DNA from 3 places in the Clostridium nitrophenolicum genome. Region 3 is predicted to be linked to each of the others. Evidence: riboswitches for the same ligand, from Rfam matches in the RefSeq annotation. Region 3 holds a riboswitch; each other region holds the start of a gene.
The links. Region 3 has a riboswitch for thiamine pyrophosphate ahead of thiW (energy coupling factor transporter S component ThiW). Riboswitches for the same ligand answer to the same signal wherever they lie in the genome.

Region 1: it holds a riboswitch for thiamine pyrophosphate, as region 3 does, so the genes downstream of both, thiS (sulfur carrier protein ThiS) here and thiW (energy coupling factor transporter S component ThiW) in region 3, are expected to answer to the same signal.
Region 2: it holds a riboswitch for thiamine pyrophosphate, as region 3 does, so the genes downstream of both, thiT (energy-coupled thiamine transporter ThiT) here and thiW (energy coupling factor transporter S component ThiW) in region 3, are expected to answer to the same signal.

Annotation. Positions count from the first base shown of each region.
Region 1 covers NZ_AP042469.1:2,547,829-2,551,009, forward strand. Annotated here, with positions in the region: gene ACZ5N4_RS11950 (DUF5652 family protein) at 203-427, shown strand; gene ACZ5N4_RS11955 (DMT family transporter) at 590-1,528, opposite strand; TPP riboswitch at 1,751-1,858, shown strand; gene thiS (sulfur carrier protein ThiS) at 2,006-2,200, shown strand; gene thiF (sulfur carrier protein ThiS adenylyltransferase ThiF) at 2,205-3,005, shown strand; gene ACZ5N4_RS11970 (thiazole synthase) at 3,020-3,181, shown strand, end outside.
Region 2 covers NZ_AP042469.1:233,597-236,777, reverse strand. Annotated here, with positions in the region: gene ACZ5N4_RS01125 (RNA-guided endonuclease InsQ/TnpB family protein) at 1-97, opposite strand, end outside; gene ACZ5N4_RS01120 (cell wall-binding repeat-containing protein) at 689-1,456, opposite strand; TPP riboswitch at 1,723-1,825, shown strand; gene thiT (energy-coupled thiamine transporter ThiT) at 1,899-2,531, shown strand; gene ACZ5N4_RS01110 (cell wall-binding repeat-containing protein) at 2,767-3,181, shown strand, end outside.
Region 3 covers NZ_AP042469.1:1,537,721-1,540,901, reverse strand. Annotated here, with positions in the region: gene ACZ5N4_RS07155 (hypothetical protein) at 1-25, opposite strand, end outside; gene thiM (hydroxyethylthiazole kinase) at 116-913, opposite strand; gene thiW (energy coupling factor transporter S component ThiW) at 891-1,460, opposite strand; TPP riboswitch at 1,772-1,876, opposite strand; gene ACZ5N4_RS07140 (Rossmann-fold NAD(P)-binding domain-containing protein) at 2,246-3,181, shown strand.

The DNA.
Region 1 (3,181 bases), 1.0 Mb from region 3:
TCATAAATGGTTTATTAGAAAAAGTCATCTAACTAAAAAAGTGTTTAGTTAGATGACTTTTGCAGCTTTAGTAGGAGGAGAAATCCATTTATTTTCAATATGCTTCTCTTCCACTCAAATCAAATAAATATGCGGCACGAATAATAATTTAAACATATGCAAAATCTATTTAATGGGTATTATGTAAAAAGGAGCTGATATTTTGCCTAATAACATTCAACTCATATTTAATAATCCCTATGTTTTTTATCCTCTAATCATTTGGGCTGTGGTCTGGAAAGGATTAGCTCTATGGAGAGCTGCCAGACTTAAACAATTAGGATGGTATATAGCATTAATTATCATTAACACCTTTTGTATATTAGAGATAATCTATCTCATTGCTACAAATAAAAAATATAAGGAATCCAAGGGCTGTATATTCTAACTTTTATAGCCTCTGTTTGATATAGCCTCTGTTTGAGTAAAATATATCTTTTGTGCTCGGCTGCCAATCATCTTTTGTTTTTCTTGTGAGAAAGGATAACAGTATTTTCTCAACTATGACTTCTGTGGCCGGCGGGGCACTGCATTGCCTATTCTCGTCTTATTATACCCCCTCAATTTCTTTAGCTACAATTTCATCTTTAAAGCTAAAGCGGCTGGTTCCCCAAACTCCGATAAGTATCATGATAGAACCAATTATATGATAATATTTAAACTCTTCATGTAATATAATAACTCCTGCAGCAATAGACACTATTGTTGAAAGATTTGCAAATACAGCTGATTTAGAAGCTTCAATTTTAGAGAGAGTAAAGTTTACTAAGAAAAATGCAATAACTGAAGACAAAATTCCTAAATAAAAGATAGATATAATAAAATCCTTACTCTTAAGTGGTAAAAGGTAATTGCTAAAAGTACCGTATATCATGTGTTCACCTATTGAAACTATATTAAAGAATAATGCCGCTAAACCCATCATAAAATAGGTTATTTCCATAGGTGTAAAACTTGAGGAAAGCTTTCTTGACAGTATGTTGAATACTGCAGCGGCCATTACTGTAATTATAAGAAGCACAATACCAATTATGCCGGTACTTCCTGAATTTGTACTATTCATAAAGGCAATATAAGCGACACCTGATACCGACAGAATTATAAAAAATAATTGAAGGCTAGAAAACTTTTCTTTAAGAAAATATGAAGCCAATATTGTAACGATTATAGGAATAAGCGCTATCATAATCCCTGCAAAAGATGATGATGAATACTTAATTCCATAGGTTTCAAAAATAAAATAAATTACAGGCTCCATAAGTGCTAAGAAAAATAAATTTTTTACAGGCTTATTTTTATAGTTTACTTTGATAACTTTAAAAGTTACAAGTAAAGTCATTATTACAAAAGCAGTTAAAAATCTAAAGGAAAGCAGCGAAAAAGGAGACGCTACATTTAAAGCTCTTTTAGAGAATAAAAAGCTTAAACCAAATATAATAGATGTAGTAGTAGCAGATAAATAAGGAAGCATATTTTTGTTATAACTCATAAAGATCCTCCATTTTGTAATACTTAGTTAAATTAAAGATTTAAGCATTTTGTACTTCAAATAATATAATACAATTATATCATAGCTTAATGCAATAAAAATTCATTAAATATACAAAAAATGTAATATTGTTAATTATAATTGATGGTTACAATTGTATATAGCTATTGATTTATAATATGGTTTATGATAAATTAAACTTAGAAATCGATAACAATTTAATATTATATCAAGGGGAGCCTATAAAGATAGGCTGAGAGTGGAATGTTATTCCTTACCCTCATAACCTGATTTGGGTAATGCCAACGTAGGGAGATACGGGATAGCTGTATTTTATCACAAATTCTCCGAATTTGTGATTTTTTATTTTAGTAATATTCGCAATTTTAGGTGTTAAGTATCCTAATAGATTAGGTTATGAGGGAAGCATATATTTATTTGCTTTCCTTTTTATTTTGACAAAAAGGAGGGAGTTAAATGATTATAAACGGTGAAGTAATGAATATAAAAGAAGGTACTACAGTTTCAGAATTACTTAAGGTTCTAAATCTAGATTGTCAGAAGATCGTAGTAGAAGTGGATTTAGAAATATTGAATAAAGATGAATTCACTTCAAGAAAGCTAACCAGTGAATCTAAAGTTGAAATAATCCGTTTTGTCGGAGGTGGCTAAAGTGATTAATATTTTTGTAAATGAGAAAAAGTATAAGATAGAGAATAACACTACTGTTTTTGAGCTCAAGGAAAGTATCAAAAAAGATGCAGATGTAATTGTATATAATGGATTTATCATAAAAGTAGATTATAAGCTAAAAGAAAATGATAAAGTTGTCTTTATAAAGAAAGGTGAGATTCCTAAGGCAGAAGATATGGAAGCGATGCTTATGTCAAGACATACACCCTTTGTCCATGAAAAAATAAAACAAGCTTCCGTAGGAATTGCGGGACTAGGTGGCCTTGGTTCAAATATAGCTGTGTCACTTGCAAGAATAGGAATTGGCAGACTACTTTTAATAGACTTTGATGTAGTAGAGCCAAGTAATTTAAACAGGCAGCAGTATTTTATAAAACATTTGGGTATGAAAAAAACAGACGCATTAGAGCAAATAATAAGTGATTGCAATCCCTTCGTTAAAATTGAAAAAAAGGAGATCTTTATTGAGGAGAACAATATAATTGAAACTTTTAAAGACGTAGACATAATAGTGGAGGCTTTTGACAATCCAGTTTCCAAAGCTCTGCTCGTAAATACAGTGTTAAGTAAAATGAAAAACAAGAAAATAGTTGCAGCTTCCGGCATGGCAGGGTACTTTTCCAGCAATTCAATTGTTACTAAAAAGATAAAAGAGAACTTTTATCTAGTTGGTGATGGAGAAAATGAAGCTAAACCAGGCTGTGGACTTATGGCGCCTAGAGTAGCCATAGCTGCAAATCATCAGGCAAATACAGTGTTAAGAATCATATTAGGAGAAGAATAAATGGAGGTTTTATCATGGATAAATTAATAATTGGTGGCACAGAATTAAATAGCAGATTATTTGTAGGTACAGGTAAGTACTCATCTAATGAAATGATAGGTAAGGTTTTAGAAAGTTCACAATCACAGGTTATTACTGTTGCATTAAGAAGAGTGGACTTAAACTCAAAGGATGAA
Region 2 (3,181 bases), 1.3 Mb from region 3:
CCCAGTTGTATGCAAACCTTGCACAACCTACAGATTTAAACATTAATATTTCCTGTTCATTAGTTGGCTTTAATCTTATTTTTATTGCTTTAATCATATTCTCACCTCACTTTCTAGTATTATTATCTCCCAATTATTAGGTATTATAATAATGAGGTAAGTTTTAAAAAGATTACATTATCACTTATAGATTATCTTTATATATTTATAACTTGTTACAAGTTTTATGCTCATTCACCTAGTATCGCTACTACTAAGCAGTTCTCAAAGTCTTGTAAAACTTATGAACTTCTCATACTTTCATATGAGCGTAGACTATATCACCACCTAATCGGTGTCCTCCACTTCCACTACCAATAGCTTGTAATGTACTCCCATCACAGGATAGTCGTTGAAGTTTCCTCTTTTCGAGGCTTACCTGCTGATTGCCCATTATTAAAACCTTTCGGTTTATTTGCACTTAGGATTTAACCTTATGCTATCTAACTAATTTTTTCCACTTTCGTAACTATCACGCTTAGGCTTATTTCATCCTTACGTTGTAGTTTAGTTAGCTTTAGGGGTTTCCAGCAATTCAAAGGATTTTGGATGTATTTCATACATCACTCCATGCTCTTTACGAACATGGGAGGCTGTCAACAATTTTCTAAGTTATAATTATTGTTAATATTTTATGACTTCTTATAACTTATTTGTAACTGTTAGTTACCTCTAAAATTTTTTGATTAGTATTAAATCTATTTTGTCCTCCATCAATTCTTTTAGCTTTTCCAAGAATACTCAGTATGTTATCACTTATAATATTTTTAGTTCCAATAATTGTTACGGCAGAATTATTAGTTTTGACAAAATCTATAATAGGTTTTATATCATCAATATTGTTACTCCCTAATAATAGTATCTGCCCTTTAGAAGCTGCTATAGGAGCTACTGATAGAGCATCACAAAAACCTTCTCCTCCAACTAATAAAACATCACTTGAACTTACTCCAAGAGATAGTAATTCTCTAGCAACTGCTGCATTAGTTTCATACCTGCTGTTACCTTTAAGTTCTGTCAATCTATATTGAGATCTTAATCCTCTTCTTACGGATTCGGAGACTGATGCGTTACCTCCTACAATATATATATTTTTTGTTTTTAAAGAACTTAGTGCATTTTTAGTATCATTGTTTAGAGAATTGGATTGAGTTAAAAGTATTGGCACATTTAATTTCTTTGCTAAAACCACTGCACTTACTGCATCTGCATAACCTTCACCAGATACCAATACCACCGTATCACTAGTTGGCCAATTTGCTACAGCAACTTGTGCTGCAGTAGCATATCTGTCGACACCACTTATTCTTATAATCTGTTCTGATTTAGCATTAATTGGGATTATCAATGAAGATATACTTAAAACCAATATCATAAATATAGAAATTAGGGATCTTTTTTTACTTTTCTTGTTCATAATAATGCCTCCTATATGAAGAAAGCCATAGTACACTGTATCTATAACATATATTTATATCAACTTAAAAGTTTTATAATTATAGTTAGTATATTTATAATTCCCCATAATTTTATGTTTTATATCTTATTTTTCATTGTAAATTTCTTTTTTTATTTTCATTTGGAAAATGAAATTGTCCACTAGAAATTGACACAAGCTTTAACTAGAGGATTGTTGAAACCTTCTGTGTTATATACTATAATATAATCAGTAAATAATTAAACATTTAGTGCTAGGGGTGCCTTAACGGCTGAGAAATAAACTTTTTTATTAACCCTTGTACCTGATCTGGATAATGCCAGCGTAGGAAAGCGATGTTCTCTAAAATACTAATCGTATTCCACAAGAATAGGATTTCTTGTTATACAGGTACCTCAATGGTACAAAGGAGGTATTTTTTATGTCTTTATATAAAAATTTTCTAGAAATTATATCACATCCAACATCTATTTTTGCACTTCTTGGATTGATTCTTATCATTGTATTTATAGCCAAAGTAAAAAAAGTAAAATTTACTACCCATTTAATTGCACAAATAGGCATTGCTTTAGCGTTAGCTACCGTACTTAAGATTTTTAGAATATATCACTTACCTCAAGGTGGTAGTGTTACTCTAGGAAGTATGATTCCTATTATCTTAATGGCTATATTCTATGGTTCTGAAGTAGGATTCCTCACGGGTTTTTTATATGGAATAATAACATTAATTTTGGATCCATATATACTTCACCCTGTACAAGTTTTATTTGATTACCCTTTACCATTTATGGCATTAGGACTTGCAGGCCATTTCAAAAATAATAAGCTTTTAGGGACATTTATAGCCTTGTTTACACGATTCTTATGTCACTTTATATCTGGAGTAGTATTCTTCGGTAGTTTTGCCCCTAAAGGTATGTCTCCAGTTTTATACTCACTAGTTGTAAATGGTATATTTATAGGAGTTGAAGGAGCTATATGTATGGTAATAATAGCCTTACTTCCAGTAAAGCAGCTATCTACAATGTTAACTAGAAATATACCTCAAAATTAAATATAAAAAATAAATTTACACAATATTTGAAAAGGACCCATTCAGGATAAATTTTCCTCAATGGGTCTTTTATTAAGACTTTTTTATAACATTAGACTTTTATCTGTTATTCCTGCCATGTAGTATATTCAAATGTCCCATTTTCGCTTAGAGGGCTTGCTCGAACTTGCTATTTACCACATACTTAATTATATGGTACAATTTAGTTAACACAATAAAAGGGAGGATATTTGGGATGAAAAAATTTAAGTTTATTAATTTAACTATAGCACTAGTATTCAGTATTATTTTCATTTTTACCCTAACTAGTGCTCATGCCGCAGATAGCACAGTATATTATACTCATCAAGGTGGACAAGATAGATATGAAACTTGTAGAAAATTAATTTATAGAAATATAATAGGTGATTTTAACTATGCAGTTTTAGTATCTGGTGGTAATTACCCAGATTCTCTTAGTGCTGCTCCACTAGCAAAGCACTATGATGCTCCAATTATCTTGCTTCCTGTAAATAGCAACAACCAATCTTACTTAGACAATAATACTATAGATCTTTTAAAGAAACGTGGTGTAAAGCAAGTATTCATAATTGGAGGAACTGGTGTAATACCAAATGAAGTAGAAAGAACACTGACTGGTATGAGAATTT
Region 3 (3,181 bases):
TATCATTATTTCTATAGTTACTCATTAAGTAACCTCCTTAATTTTTAGTCCCTTTATCATAATATTTCAAATAAAATAAAATGTTACATGCCCTTTATAAAAATATTATTTCTTTTTATTTTAATTTACATCTTATTTTTTTTATTATTATATCATCAGAAATACTAAATATATTATCTATAAGCTCAGTTCTGAAACTTCCAGTCCCCTTAACATGCTGAGAAAGTTCACCACATATTCCCATAAGAGCTATTGCAAGAACAGTGCTCTCCAGTATACTTCCAGAAGAAATATAGCTTGCTATAAGGGCGGTAAGCATACATCCTGTTCCTGTTACCATTGAAAGCATTTCACAACCATTTGTTATTAAATACGTATTAGTACCGTTTGTTATTATATCTACCACTCCTGTTACTGCAATAACAGAGCCCGTTTGCAGCGACAATGTCTTTAGCATTTCTATATTTTCATCAAAATTTTGCTCTGTTACAACATCACATGCTCCAACATCAATTCCTTTTGCATTGCTTTTTATACCACAGATTGCTTTTATTTCAGACATATTACCCTTAATAACACTTGGACGACACTCTGAAATAAATTTCTTTGCATAATCTAGGCGAAGCTTACTGCAGCCCACACCTACAAGGTCAATTACTTGTGGAATTTTATTTTCAAAAGCTGTTTTACCTGAAATCAACATAGATTCCATTCTGATATCCGTTATATTTCCAAGGTTAACCCCAAGAGACTTAGAAACGAAGGTAATTTCAGCAACCTCTAAAGGATGTTCAGCCATGATAGGTTTTGCACCTACAGCAAGCATCATATTTGCGCAATCATTTATTGAAATTGGATTTGTGATGCAGTGAATAAGAGGTTTATTTGATTTAACACTCTGTCTTATTTGCAATAGGTTGTCTATTGTTACTTCTTGGTTTATCATAAACTTTCGCCCCCAAACGTCTCTGAATTTTTGCAAGCATCCCTGTTCTGCTTAATGCTCCCAAGAAAACAAATGCAATTGTTCCTCCAATAAGTGTGGCCATAATAAATGAAGGAACATAAAACATCCATGTAAGCCCTGTTCTGCCCCAAATAAGTGTCATGACAGGATATGAAACTATAGCTCCTATAATGCCAGTTCCTATAACCTCACCTATAGCCGCAAAAATCAAATTACCTTTAGATGCTCTATATAAAATTCCAGACAAAGCGGCTCCAAAAACTGCACCAGTTAAAGCCAGTGGTGGAATTCCCATGAGAGCCATTCTTATTACACCAATCAATGTAGCACAAAGCAGTGAATACCAAGGTCCAAGAATAACAGAACATACTATGTTAATAAAATGCGCCATAGGACACATTCCTTCAACACGAAGAATCGGTGAAATTACAACTCCCATTGCTACCATCATTGCCAGCATAAGTTTTTTTAATAGTTTTGAGTTTCTTTCCATAATAAAAACCTCCCTAATAATATTTATTTTCCAAAATGTCATACAGGAAATAAATACCACTAACAAGGCATAGTTTTAGCGTAACTAAATAGCAATTTCCTATATGACATAGGTCATACCGGTCGGTCGAAGCTCAAAAGCTTCCTCTCACCTTGAAACACAAGTTCCCTCGCTATTTAGTTGTACTTTGCCATAAAGCGCAGGGTGCTCCCCCTCCGCTTATCAAAGATATACTCCTTGAAGCATAATAAAAAAATGGAATACACCGAGTAAGGCATATCCCATTTATACTCATAAAAATATAAGCAAATAGTATAACTAAAATATTTCCTTACGTCGGCATTATCCGAATCAAGTTATGGGTCGAAGTATAAACTTCCTCTCAGCCTGCAGTGCAAGCTCCCCTTTTCAGGAAAATTATATCATATGTTTTTGTTAAATTCAACATAACCTGCAAATACCATAGTTATGTTCCTTTGTACTTACAAAAATAGAGTTTTCTTTACAAAGTAACAACTTTATATTATAATTAAGTTGTTAGATTCAAATTTATGGTATATAACCTATACAAAAATTCATTTATAGATATCAAAAGAACACTTCTTCTGTCAGTGAAGCGATAAAATCTAATCTATAAGCAATAAACAATCTTTTAGTCATAAGTAAAAGAATGACTATATGAATCTATTAATCCTTAAAAAGTTGTAAGAATTCGAGTAAAATATAAATTTCATGACAAAAATTCGATTGAAATTTTCACTAAATTAAGATGGAGGTATAAAAATATGAAATTAGGTCTTATCATTCCAAGCTTTCCCGGTGAAAGACGGGTAGCTTTATTGCCTGAACATGTAGATAACTTTAATAACGAACTTATAGTAGAACATAATTTTGGAATGAGCTTAGGCATAAGCGATGAAGATTATGAAGCAGTAGGCTGTAAGATCGGATCTCGAGAAGAAATCTTTTTAAATTGTGATGCGATATTTTCTCTAAAACTCATTGGTGAACAAGATTATAAATACTTAAGGAAAAACCATATGATCATTGGCTGGACCCATCCATTTGGATCCGGAAAAAAATTCATGGAAGAACAAGCTAATATTAAAGATTTAATTATAGTTGATTTAGACAACATACATCCTACTGTTTATTACAAAAATACAGCTAAAAGAATAGACTGGATTCCACCAAACTTTGTAAAGGATAACAGTTTTATCGCTGGTTATTCTTCTACTCTACACGCTTTACTTAATTTTGGTGATATTCCTGATAACAATACAAACATTGCTATACTAGGATCAGGGAATGTATCTCAAGGAGCATTTTGTGCTATTTCTAAATTTAGCAATAATATTACGCTATTTTACAGAAAAACTATGGATCAATTTATAAGTTCTTCTCATAAGTTTGATATTATAATAAACGGCATCGAGTTAGATAAAGCTGGTTTACACATATTAACTCTAGACCAACAAAAAAAATTAAAGAAAAATTGTTTAATAATTGATGCTTCTGCAAATGCAGGTAAAGCAATCGAAGGAAGTGTAAACACTTCAATAGATGACCCAATATATAAAAAGAATGACGTTTACTACTATGTAGTAAATAATTCACCTTCAATTTTATTTAGGCAGGTCAGTTCAAAAATAAGTAAAGCTTTTAGCGAAAATGTTTATAAAGAAGACGTTAAAATATTTAAAGACTTAGTAATGAAATAA